4 regions of the Listeria rocourtiae subsp. hofi genome follow, and region 4 is predicted to be linked to each of the others. Evidence: riboswitches for the same ligand, from Rfam matches in the RefSeq annotation. Region 4 holds a riboswitch; each other region holds the start of a gene.

Region 1 (3,096 bases), on a different contig from region 4:
AGTTGTATATCAAGTGGTGGTTTTGATTTTGTTTGGAATCTTTTTCTTCCTGTTAACAAGCGCATTACGATCGACTTTGATTAGTATTGTTGTGCTATTTGTATACATGCTAATCGTACCGAATTTGGGCGGCTATGACCTGAAAAATTTGATGTTGCTTACTGTACCTAAAATTTATAATACTTCGGCTTCGACCATGGATGTTGTATCGGGAGAAAATACGAATTTGATGTTAGGTTATTTGGTTGCGGCTGTTATGCTGGGCTTGTTTACTTTTTATGTGTATAAAAGGGATAAGAAGAGGCTCTGTCCTAAACTTTGATTGATAGTAAATTGTGAAGGAGCAATCAGCATGGAGATAACATATGATCCGTTTATTATTATTATTTTAGCAATTGCGATATTGGTCGTGATGGCGATAACTTTGAGATTTCTTTTACAAGGGAAAAAGTTGGATAGTTATTATTTTGCAACGGCTTTGCTCGGAGTCTATCTAGTATTTTTGATTAAGTTCGTGATTTTTCCGTTTACGATTTTTGAGAATTTGTTGGATGCAGGTAGCTATGCAGTGACTGACTACATAAATGTGGTGCCATTTAAGCAACTAATCGATGGGTCGATGGCGGACTGGCACCAGGCTGTTGGTAATGTGTTGCTATTGTTCCCACTTGGGATTTATATAGGTGTGCTGAAAGGAAACCTATATTTCGGAAAATTTATTTGTATAGGTTTGCTTATTTCACTCATGATTGAATCGGTACAATTATTTTTGGATATCGTGTTTATTTATCCGAATCATTTTATGGATGTGACAGATGTTATTTTGAATGTGAGCGGGTTTACTTTGGCTTATTTCGTCAGTAGAACGGAAATTGTACGAAAAATGTATCCGATGAAAAATGATATGTAATAACCTATATCTAATGGTTCTTCATCGTTTTGTGAAAAACCTAACTAATCTAAAAAAACGAAATATTTGTTGACATCTGATTTTAGAGATGGTAAGATACATCCAATCATAAAAATTATACAGTCCTTATTGAGAGTTGGGGGAGGAACCTGGTCCTTTGATCCCACAGCAACCTCTAGTAATAGAACGGTGCTAATTCCAGCAGGTGTGCGCTTTTGGCCTGGCAAATGGGGAGAAGAGGAATCTCTTTTCCAAATTGGAAGGGAGGTTCTTTTTTGTTTTAATTCATAGTAAATACATCGGAAATATATGATTTGGAAGGGGAGTGAGGATGAGATGAGTCGAATCGTGATTTTGTCTGGTAGTCCATCAGTGCAATCGGGAACGGATAAGGTTTTGCGATATGCAGGTGGGATTTTACAGGAGGATGGAATGGAGGTTCGCTTTCACTCTGTGCGTGATTTTGCTGCAGAAACATTGGTGAGCGCGAATTTTAAAGATGTGCAAATCGGGGAATTGGTCGCAGATATAGAGGCGGCGGACGGCGTGATTGTGGGGTCACCGGTCTATAAAGCGTCGTATACTGGGGTTTTGAAGGCGGTTTTGGATTTATTGCCGGAAAGTATTTTGAAAAATAAGGTTGTTCTACCAATTATGTCTGGTGGGAGCAGTGGGCATGTGTTGGCGATTGATTTTGCGCTTAAGCCGTTGCTTGGTGTTTTGAAAGGTGAAGTTTTGCAAGGGGTTTATGTAGTGGATGCACAATTGGATAAGGGGGCGGTTATGCCAATTCGAGATGTGTTGCTGGATGAGCGATTGCGCGGGCAGTTGACGGAATTGGTCGTTGCGGTCGGTAGGCGTGAGATTGGACAAATTAGTTAAAAGGGGATGAACGGGATGACGGAAAAGTTAGCGATTGTCGTATGGGCGAAACGGGGCTGTGATTATTGTGCGGAGGTTAAGGATTATTTGACGAAGGAAGGGCTTGATTTTCAGGTGGTGGATGTTACAGATCATGATGAGCAACGGGAAATTTTACAGGCGAAGTATGGAGTGCGCTATGTTCCAGTGGTTGAAATTGGTCGGGGGCATACATATCGGGGTGTGACGGAGCTCGGATTGCCGGCATTGGAAAAGGCTTTGAGGGAGGCGGAGAAATGGGATTTAGACTCAGTTTATTAGATCAGAGCCCGATTGAGGATGGAAAAAGTGCATATCAGGCGTTGCAGCAAACCATTGCACTAGCGGAAAAGGCTGAAGAATGGGGGTATCATAGGTTTTGGGTTTCGGAGCATCATGATACGAAGTTGCTGGCTGGTGTTTCGCCGGAGGTTTTAGTCTCGCATCTGTTAGCTCGGACATCACGGATTCGGGTTGGCTCGGGTGGCGTGATGTTGCAGCATTATAGTGCATACAAAGTGGCGGAGAACTTTAATTTGTTAGCTACTTTAGCGCCAAATCGAGTGGATTTAGGTGTTGGGAAGGCACCTGGTGGCTTGCCGCTCTCGACGAAGGCTTTGCAATTTGGGCGGTCAGAAAAAACGGATTTTGAGGAACAGTTGGTGCTTTTGAAGCAGTTTGTGGATGGAGAATTGCCTGTTGATCATGTGTTGGCGGGAGTTGGTGTTGATCCTGAGCCACCTACGAAACCGGATATTTTCTTGCTTGGTGCGAGTGTGGCCAGTGCGGAATTGGCGGATACACAGGGTGTGAATTATTGTTTTGCGAAATTTATTAATAGTGATGAAAGGGTTCTACAAGAAGCGGTGACGGCGTATCGGAGGAGGAGTCCGAATGGCGAGTTGATTATTGCAGTTCCAGCTTTAGCAGCGGATACGGAAGAAGAGGCACAGACGCTTGCAGGCGAGCAAAAAGTAGTGCGAGTAACACTATCAACGGGTGTTTCAGTGACTTTACAGACGGTGGCACAGGCGGAGGAATTTGCGAGACAGGCTGGTGTCACTGATTTTAAAGTAGAGGAGTGTGTTGCGGATATTATTGTCGGTACGGCGCAACAGGTGAAGGCGGAATTAGTGCGATTGCGGGCGACGTTTGATGTGGATGAGTTTGTGATTCATACGCCGATTGCAAGACAGGATGTGCGATTTCGGTCGGTGCAGTTGATTAGTGAGGCGATTTTGACAGCGAATGTGTGAAAGGGAAGGGGAAATGAGGAATGGGAAAAA
Region 2 (3,096 bases), on a different contig from region 4:
AGCAAGCGCTAAAACAGGAAATGGATTATTGGATTGCAGTGGAGAGCACCGAAGAATTACCTAGTAGTATAGGGAAATTGGAAGTTCCAGGGCTACAGTGGGCTGTGTTTCAATCGATAGGTTCATTACCAGATGCAATTCAGCAAACATGGCAAAAAATCTATACGGAGTGGTTGCCAAATAGTAAATACGAACAAGGACCAGGACCTCAGATGGAAGTTTACGGGTTCGGAGATAATAGAGCAGATGACTATGAATGTGAGATTTGGATATCGGTTATACGAAAATAAATTTGGTATAAAAGAGTCTGGAAAAGAGCTCGCATTGTTGTGGCTGTTCGAATAAGTGATACGCTACAGCCACAATATGCCTATTTGCATCGCGAGTAGGCATTCTTTCAGGATGCTTAGATAGACAGGAATGGAGAACGATCTAGTGGCTCTGTTGCGAGCGTTTTCAGTCATCATGTATAGTCCTAATCTAAGCGTGAATTAAGAGAACGGTTAGCTCTTTAGGAAATCCCCTGAATATAAACGCTTTCGCTCGATTTTTTGTCAAGCAAGATTCACATCCTACTCGAAAAAAGATTGATGATATCTCGCTTATTTTATATGATAATGAGTTTTATCCCAGTTTTATTTTTTCAATTCTATCATCGAATGTTGCGTCAAAAAAGTACTAATTAGCGGGTGAAATTTCTCTACTTCGACCAAAAAAGCATCATGTCCATAATCTGAATCCACTTCATAATACGTCACTGGTACATCCCATTCCTTCATCAGTTCATAATCTCGGCGCAAATCATGAATTCGAAACAACTGATCGCTCGTCACACCTACTAGCAAATACGGAATCTGAATACCTGCAAACAGTGGTTTTTCATCCACGCCGTTCACCGTCACATCAAACAAATCAATCGCTTTTGTCAAATACAAATAACTATTCGCATCGAAACGCTCTACAAAAGAATCCCCTTGATATTGCAAATAAGACTCCACTTGGAAATGCTCTTTCGAAAAAGCGCCAGGGGAAGAATCAGCTACTGTAAATCGCTCAAATCGTTTCGAAAACAATTCACTTGTGCGATACGTCATCATTCCGACCATCCGTGCCGTTGCTAGCCCCCCCTCAGGTTGCCCAACATAATCCCCACCATTAAAATCAGGGTCATTCAAAATCGCCATCCGCATAATCAAGTTATATCCAATCGCCTCTGGACTTGCTGCCAAGGGAGAGGCTAAATTTATCACACTGCCCGTTATTGTTGGATAATCAATCGCCCATTGCGTTGCCTGCATCCCACCCATCGAGCCACCGATTACCGAAACGACATGCACAACTCCGAGCGCATCCAATAATTCCTTTTGCACCTTAATAATATCCTTAATCGTAAAACCTGGAAAATGCAATCGATATTCCGCGCCAGTTTTCGGATTTACAGAAGATGGCCCTGTTGTTCCACTACAGCCCCCAAACACATTCGTACAAACAATAAAATAGTCAACCGGATCAATCGTTTTTCCAGCACCAATAAAATCATCCCACCAACCGGCAACATCATCGCCAAAATGTTTTGCCGCGTGAGCCGTCCCAGTCAAAGCATGCTCTAGCAAAATGCAATTATCCTTCGCTAAAGAAAGTTCTCCATATGTCTCAAAGCCAACCACAATTGGTCCAATCGTCTCCCCATTTTCAAGCGTCAACGGTATTTCCTTAAAAAGCTCCATTTGTCTAAGCGTTCCCATGCAATCACCTGTTCTCTCTTTAAAATAGTCCAAACAAAAACCTCTCTATCAAGAGCTAAGTAAGCGTCAAGATGGAGAGGTTGAATAAACAACGATTCTACAATCAACAGCTTATCTTCGCAAAAATTGCTGGAATTAGCACCGTGATCAAACGTCCGGTTGCTAAGGTTTCACAGGGCCAGTCCCTCCACCTTTCTTGATAAGAAGCGTATTAAATTGGTTCTATCATACACTGATTTGGGCCCTGTTGTCAAGATAATAGACAGATTTTTCTAACATAAGAGAGCTTCAATCAAATTATGAATTTTTTAAGCGCCATCTTCCTAAGTAACGCTCCAAAAGTTACTAAAAAATATCAAAATTACGCTTGCATTTTAATTTTATCATCCAAATGTGACTAAAAACATAATTCATAAAATATTATTCAATACAATTAGTGTTTTAATCAATAGAAGTAGGGTAATATAAGCAACAGAGCCTAAAAGTTCTAATCATAAAAAAGGAAGTGTTACATATCATGAAAACATTTACACGTATACTGGTATTGCTTGCTGGTATCGCAATGATTTGTTTAGGAATCTGGTTTGTTGCTCACCCAGGAATTTCTCTACTATCATTCACATTATTTATCGGAATATTGATGTTAATTCTTGGAATGTTCCAAATTATCCAATATTTCTCTAACCGTAGCGGACAAAAAGTATCAGGCTGGATATTAGCAGAAGGCATTTTATCCGTATTACTAGGAATCCTGCTATTAGCCGACCAGTTAGAAGGAACGGTCACACTCGTTCTCGTTTTCGGTATGTGGGTTCTATTCGCCGGAATTATGCGTACAATCGGAGCATTTGCTGCTAAAAATGAAGGCGCACAAGGGTGGGGCTGGTTGTTAACACTAGGTATTTTAGGAATTATTCTAGGATTCATCTCCCTATTCAATCCAATCGTTGGAGCAATCGGTATTGTTATTCTTGTTGGAACATTTTTTATCGTCCAAGGAATCAACTGCATTGCAACATTCTTCTTCGTTGGTAAACTGAAATAAGATAGATGTAACTATTAAAAGGCAAAAAAATCCCAATGACTGGATTTTTTGCCTTCTTTATTTGGACTAAGGTTATCAGAAAGATGAAACTTTGAAACAATAAGTGAAGAGTTGGATAAAAAGAAAAGGCAGGGAAGTAAATTCCCCACCAATTTTTATTCAATTATCCACGTTTTCTAAGAAGTGCTACAGCTAGCCCAGAAACTAGGAAACCTGCAAATACCAAACCAGTAGAACTATTGTCTCCTGTTTTCGGTAGTTCTTTTAATGTTGTTGCTTTCACTGGTGCAGGTGCTGCAATAGGTT
Region 3 (3,096 bases), on a different contig from region 4:
TTTATTGAGGCGCCTTTACATCGCTTTGGATACAAGCCGATTATTGTTGTTGGAGGTGGACTTGTAGCTGTTGCTTTATTGATATTCCCACTCTGGTTTAATTTATATTTCTGGTTTATTTTACGTTTGCTGATTGGTGTGGGAGATCATATGTTGCACTTTTCTTCTCAGACTTGGATTGGGGCAATGAGTCATCCTTCGAAGCGTGGCAGGAATATGGCGATTTATGGGCTGTTTTTTTCACTGGGGTTTGCAATCGGGCCGCAGTTAGTGAATTTGATGGCAATTAATGCGAATTTACCATTTCTTATATCGGGCATTCTGGTTCTGATTGCTTGGGGACTTGTATGGTTTCTTAGGAATGAGTTTGTTGCAGAGAGTGCGGTTATACGTGAAATTTCTTTTTTTGGTAGTTTGAAGAGGTTTTCGGGTGTGTTTAAATTGGCTTGGATTGCAATGCTTCCGCCTTTTGTTTACGGGATATTGGAGACTGCGCTTAATGCTACTTTTCCTATTGTTGGGCTTCGTGATGGGATTCCACAGGCCATGGTCGTGACGATTATTTCTGCTTTTTCAGTAGGGACGATTTTATTTCAGGTTCCAATTGGGATTTTGAGTGATAGGATTGGTAGGGCTAAGGTTTTACCGATTTTTGTAGGAGTGGGGGCTGCATTATTTTTTGTGACGGCTTTTGTTTCTAATAGTATTTTATTGATTGCGATGTTTTTTGTTATGGGGATTTTTCTTGGGTCGATGTATTCACTTGGATTGTCTTATATGACGGATCTGACGCCGCTTGAGCTGTTACCTGCTGGAAATATTTTAGTAGGGATGAGCTTTAGTTTGGGAAGTATTATTGGCCCTTCTGCGACAGGAATCATGATTGGTTTATTCGGGAACGATGTGTTTTATTTTGTGATTACTGGGCTATTGGTTGTGGCTTTTCTGGCCTTGTTTTTTGGGAATGCTCGAAAAAGTTCGACAATAGTGTGATTTTTTAGTTGACAGGAATTTCATGGGATGGTAATATAAATTCAATACATCAGAACTGGATGTAATTAATTTCATATGATAACTCTTATTGTGAGTGGTAGAGGGACTGGCCCTGTGAAACCCGGCAACCTTTCAGTTTTTGAAAAGGTGCTAAATCCTGCGAAACATCATGTTTCGAAAGATAAGAGAGTGAATACGGATTTGTATTTTTAGATATTCGTAGCCTCTCTGGTCTTTGCTGGAGGGGCTTTTTATATGAAAAAAATAATGAAGGATTGGTGATGCGAAATGGCGAAAGTTCAAAGTTCAAATTTGGGGTATCCGCGTTTAGGTGAGAAACGTGAGTGGAAGAAGGCGCTTGAAAATTATTGGAATGCTAAGATTTCTGAAGAGCAATTACTTTCTGAAACTAAAGAATTGCGTTTACAATCTTTGAAAAAACAACAGGATAAGGGGATTGATTTGATTCCAGTAGGAGATTTTTCTTTCTATGATCACATTTTAGATACGAGTATCACGTTTGGAATTGTGCCAAAACGGTTTGGCTATGAGGCTGGGAAAGTGGATCTTGATACATATTTCGAGGTTGCGCGTGGGAATGATGGTGCCGTGGCTTCGGAAATGACGAAGTGGTTTAATACGAATTATCACTATATTGTGCCTGAGCTTGTGGATGCGAAGCCGCAGTTGACGGAGAATCGGGCATTGTTTTACTATGAGGAAGCGAAAAAAGAACTTGGTATCGATGGAAAACCAGTTATTGTTGGACCGATTACTTATTTGAAATTGGCAAAAGGGAATGCTGATTTTAAAGGGTTATTGAATCAGTTAGTTCCGCTTTATGGTCAAATTTTGAAGGAGTTGCAGGATGCTGGTGCGAAATGGGTGCAGATTGATGAGCCTTACTTGGCCACTAGTTTTGACAAGGAAGAGCTGGCTTTGTTTGAGGAAGTTTATGCTTCGTTTAAGGATGTTGCGCCTGAATTGAAGATTGAATTGCAAACCTATTTTGAAAGTCTTGATTATTTTGAAGAGGTTGTTAAACTGCCTGTGGATGCGATTGGTGTAGATTTTGTTCATGATCACGGGGAGTCGATTGAAGCGCTTGAGAAATTTGGTTTTCCTGAGGATAAAACATTGGCAGCTGGGGTGATTGATGGACGTAATGTATGGCGCGCAGATTTGGATGCGAAGTTAGCATTATTGGAGCGAATTGCAAAAGTTGTATCGAAAGATCGCTTGATTGTACAGCCTTCTAGTTCATTGCTACACGTACCTGTAACAAAAGCGAGTGAGTCTGATTTAGATGACGTGCTACTTGGAGGCTTGTCATTTGCGGATGAGAAGTTGGTAGAGTTAGTAGCGCTTACGGGGGCACTGAACGGGGATGCGGTTGCGACGGAATTTGCAGAGGCGAAAGAAGCATTATCAGCAATTAATGGATCGCATCACCGAAATAATGCGGAGGTTCAGGAAGCGATTCGCAATTTAGAGAATGTAGATGTTAAACGTGAATTACCTTTTGCTCAGCGGATTAAGTTGCAGCATGAGTGGTTACAGTTGCCCTTATTGCCGACAACGACGATTGGTAGTTTCCCGCAGTCGCCTGAGGTCAGGAAGAAACGCTCGGATTGGTTAAAAAATGTGATTACGGATGCGGAGTATGAGAAATTCATTGAGGTGGAGACGGAGCGCTGGATTCGGATTCAAGAGGATTTGGATTTGGATGTGCTCGTACACGGTGAGTTTGAAAGAACGGATATGGTGGAGTATTTTGGTCAGAAGCTAGATGGATTCCAAGCGACAAAATTTGGTTGGGTGCAGTCATATGGTTCGCGTGCGGTGCGTCCGCCATTGGTTTATGGAGATGTTGCGTTTACGGAGGCAATCACGGTGAAGGAAAGTGTTTATGCACAATCATTGACGGATCGTCCTGTGAAGGGAATGTTGACGGCGCCTGTTACGATTATCAACTGGTCGTTTGTGCGTGATGATGTGCCAGATTATGTGGTGGCGAATCAGGTTGGTTTGGCGCTACGTAAAGAGGTGGAGGCACTTGAGGAAGCTGGTATTCGTGTAATTCAAGTGGATGAACCGGCGCTT
Region 4 (3,096 bases):
TCCGCCACAAGCCGCTAAAACTAATACCAATGTCAGTGTAAATAATCCTAATAAAACTTTTTTCATCTATTAACTCCCCTTTTCTATCGTTTATCGACCCATTTGGTCAAGATGTCCCCAATGAATTGGAAAACAAATACTATAATTAAAATAATAATAGTCGCAACTAATGTGACTGCCGGCTGCGCTCGTTGGAAGCCTTCTAAATAAGCCGCATTCCCAAGCCCTCCTGCACCGATAACACCTGCCATAGCCGTGAAACCAACCAGTGAAATCGCCGTCACCGTAATACCTGAAATAATCGCCGGCAAAGCTTCAGGAATCAAAACCTTACCAATGATTGTGAATAAATTGGCACCCATTGCTTTTGCTGCCTCGATAACGCCCTTATCCACCTCGCGAAACGCAATTTCAACCATGCGCGCATAAAATGGAGCCGCCGAAATAATCAAGGCTGGTAGTGCCGCCTTTGGTCCAATAATCGTACCGACAAGCGTTTTTGTCATCGGAAGTAATAACACAATTAAAATAATAAATGGAATCGAGCGGAACACGTTGACCAAAATGGCTGTTATCCAATACGCCGTCCTTGATCCCGCATCCTTTTTTCGGTTCGTCAAGAATAAAACAAGCCCCAAAGCCAATCCTAAAATAAAGACCGCTACCAGAGAAACTAGCGTCATATAAAGCGTCTCTTCTGTGGCCGTTTTCATCATGTCCCAATCGACATTTGCGAAATATCCTGTAGAATCGTTCATCCTTCAATCACTTCCGTTTCTATCTCAAGCTCGCGTAACCGAGTGATTGTGGCATCTACTTGCGACGCTTCACCTTGAATTTGAATATATAAAGTCCCATACGCACCATTTTGTGTTTGCGTCAAGTTCCCATGTAAAATATTGAGTAACACTTTATTATCTTGCGCCACTTGCGAAATAATTGGTTGTGTCGCTGTCCCGCCAACAAAAAGCAACTTCACAAGCTTACCTTCTGAATAGTTTTCCAGCAACAGATGAATCAATTCTTCCGTTTCATCTGACTCCGTTACTTGACGTACAAAACGCTTCGTCACAGACTCTTTCGGATGTTGGAAAACTTCAATCACATCGCCAAGCTCAACCACGCGCCCAGCTTCCATGACCGCTACACGATTGCAAATTTTGCGGATGACGTGCATTTCATGTGTAATCACGATAATCGTTAAATTCAGACGACGATTAATATCTAGCAATAGTTCCAGTACTTCGTCAGTTGTTTGAGGGTCAAGTGCTGATGTTGCCTCGTCACAAAGCAAGACTTTCGGGTTATTTGCAAGCGCGCGTGCAATCCCAACACGCTGCTTCTGTCCACCACTTAATTCTGACGGATACGCATTTTCTTTTCCTTCCAAGCCGACAAGCCGAATCAACTCATTCACTCGAAAACGTCTTTGCTCACCACGCACTCCTGCAATCTCCAAAGGAAAAGCGATATTATCGTATACCGTGCGTGACCAGAGTAAATTAAAATGTTGAAAAATCATTCCAATTTGCTGACGTGCCCTGCGCAGTTTACTCCCTCTAATTTTGGAAATAAATAAATCGTCCACTTCCACTGTGCCTTCTGTTGGCAACTCTAAACCATTAAACATTCGAATCAGTGTACTTTTACCAGCGCCCGAATATCCGACAACTCCGAAAATTTCACCCTTCTCGATATCTAGACTTACATCGTTTACAGCTCTGACATTATTTTTCCGAACCTTGTAATCCTTTGCAACATTTTTAAGCCTTATCAAAGTAAACTCCACCCTCAATCTTTTTCTAAAAACAAAAAACCTCTCTTGCTACTTGGAGCGAAGAAAGGTGTAATTACATACATAATTTACGCTTTTCTCTCATCTCTCAGAACATAACGCTCTGTATGAATTAGCACCTTGCAATGAATGCATCGAACATCCACTTAGGTTGCTGGGTTTCTTCGGGCATGTCCCTCCACCACTCTTGATAAGATTATTTTTCAGGCGTCCATATTTCGCGCGCCTTGTGTTTATTAATATTACATGTTTTTAGTCGGATTTGTCAAGATTCAATTGCGAATTTATTTTGAAAAACCAAAATCGATCAATGTTTGGGCATCGCTCATTCGTTCTTTTTCATTTTTACTACCCAATGAAATCGAAATAATTCGTTTACCATTCTGAACTGCCGTTGCAATAAGGCAATAGCCGGCTTGATCTGTATATCCTGTCTTTAAGCCGTCCATACCTTGCACAAGGCCATCTGCCAGCACTTTATTTGTCGTCTGGATAGAATCCCCTTTTTGCATCACATATTCCGAGCGCGATGTCGTTTCCAGCACCTCTGGGTAATCTTTTAGTAATCGCTTCGTCAAAATCATTAAATCAGCCGCCGTTGATACGGATATATCTCCAGCCTCATTTAGCCCACTTGCACTACTAAAATGCGTCTTATCTGACATTCCGAACTCGTGCGCTTTTGCATTCATTTTGTCTACAAAGTTCTTCTCATCAACCTGACTTGCGAGCGCTTCTGCAGCATCATTTGCCGACATAATTAACATCGCTGCAAATAAATCCTGTGCCGTGTAGTATTTTACTCCCGTTTTAGCGTAAAGACTCACCGCCTGGGGATCATCCAAATAACGTAAGGATAGCATCTCATCCCAAGCGAGTTTTTTTGTATGTACCGCCTCTAAAATCAAATAAGTCGTCATTAATTTGGTCAAACTAGCAATTGGGACAGCTTTATTCTCGTTTTGTGACAAAAGCGTTTTATCCTCTTTCGCATCAACAACAAGCGCACTCGTTGCCTCAAATAATGGCTTAGCACGTGTATCCTTCATAAAAAATATAAAAACTAAAATAGCAACTATCGTCAAGCAAGCTAACACTAGAACAAGCGTCTGTTTTTTCATCTTTTCCCCTCCTCCTAATACATCTTACCTGAAAATAATAAAATGGAAGGTAAGAAATTAGAAAGAAAAAGTAAAGATTCAGCGCCTAAAATAACAGTTTTGTAAGAAAACAAATTATTTTATATGCTGAATCTCAAAACTAACGCTCACTAATCGGCAATTTCACCGTAAAAGTTGTTT

The links. Region 4 has a riboswitch for S-adenosylmethionine ahead of R8925_RS07645 (methionine ABC transporter ATP-binding protein). Riboswitches for the same ligand answer to the same signal wherever they lie in the genome.
Region 1: another riboswitch for S-adenosylmethionine. It lies ahead of ssuE (NADPH-dependent FMN reductase); the one in region 4 lies ahead of R8925_RS07645 (methionine ABC transporter ATP-binding protein).
Region 2: another riboswitch for S-adenosylmethionine. It lies ahead of metX (homoserine O-acetyltransferase MetX); the one in region 4 lies ahead of R8925_RS07645 (methionine ABC transporter ATP-binding protein).
Region 3: another riboswitch for S-adenosylmethionine. It lies ahead of metE (5-methyltetrahydropteroyltriglutamate--homocysteine S-methyltransferase); the one in region 4 lies ahead of R8925_RS07645 (methionine ABC transporter ATP-binding protein).

What each region holds. Positions count from the first base shown of each region.
Region 1 is NZ_CAUYTL010000007.1:27,720-30,815, forward strand. Features, by position in the region: gene R8925_RS05085 (ABC transporter permease) at 1-322, shown strand, start outside; gene R8925_RS05090 (VanZ family protein) at 353-910, shown strand; SAM riboswitch class I at 1,034-1,144, shown strand; gene ssuE (NADPH-dependent FMN reductase) at 1,247-1,792, shown strand; gene R8925_RS05100 (glutaredoxin family protein) at 1,808-2,092, shown strand; gene R8925_RS05105 (LLM class flavin-dependent oxidoreductase) at 2,068-3,066, shown strand; gene R8925_RS05110 (LLM class flavin-dependent oxidoreductase) at 3,087-3,096, shown strand, end outside.
Region 2 is NZ_CAUYTL010000040.1:1,479-4,574, reverse strand. Features, by position in the region: gene R8925_RS13810 (GyrI-like domain-containing protein) at 1-290, shown strand, start outside; gene metX (homoserine O-acetyltransferase MetX) at 636-1,745, opposite strand; SAM riboswitch class I at 1,854-1,951, opposite strand; gene R8925_RS13800 (HdeD family acid-resistance protein) at 2,263-2,790, shown strand; gene R8925_RS13795 (LPXTG cell wall anchor domain-containing protein) at 2,954-3,096, opposite strand, start outside.
Region 3 is NZ_CAUYTL010000018.1:55,183-58,278, reverse strand. Features, by position in the region: gene R8925_RS09140 (MFS transporter) at 1-993, shown strand, start outside; SAM riboswitch class I at 1,076-1,181, shown strand; gene metE (5-methyltetrahydropteroyltriglutamate--homocysteine S-methyltransferase) at 1,282-3,096, shown strand, end outside.
Region 4 is NZ_CAUYTL010000013.1:38,756-41,851, forward strand. Features, by position in the region: gene R8925_RS07635 (MetQ/NlpA family ABC transporter substrate-binding protein) at 1-66, opposite strand, end outside; gene R8925_RS07640 (methionine ABC transporter permease) at 84-758, opposite strand; gene R8925_RS07645 (methionine ABC transporter ATP-binding protein) at 755-1,777, opposite strand; SAM riboswitch class I at 1,874-1,992, opposite strand; gene R8925_RS07650 (D-alanyl-D-alanine carboxypeptidase family protein) at 2,080-2,916, opposite strand; gene R8925_RS07655 (sensor histidine kinase) at 3,056-3,096, opposite strand, start outside.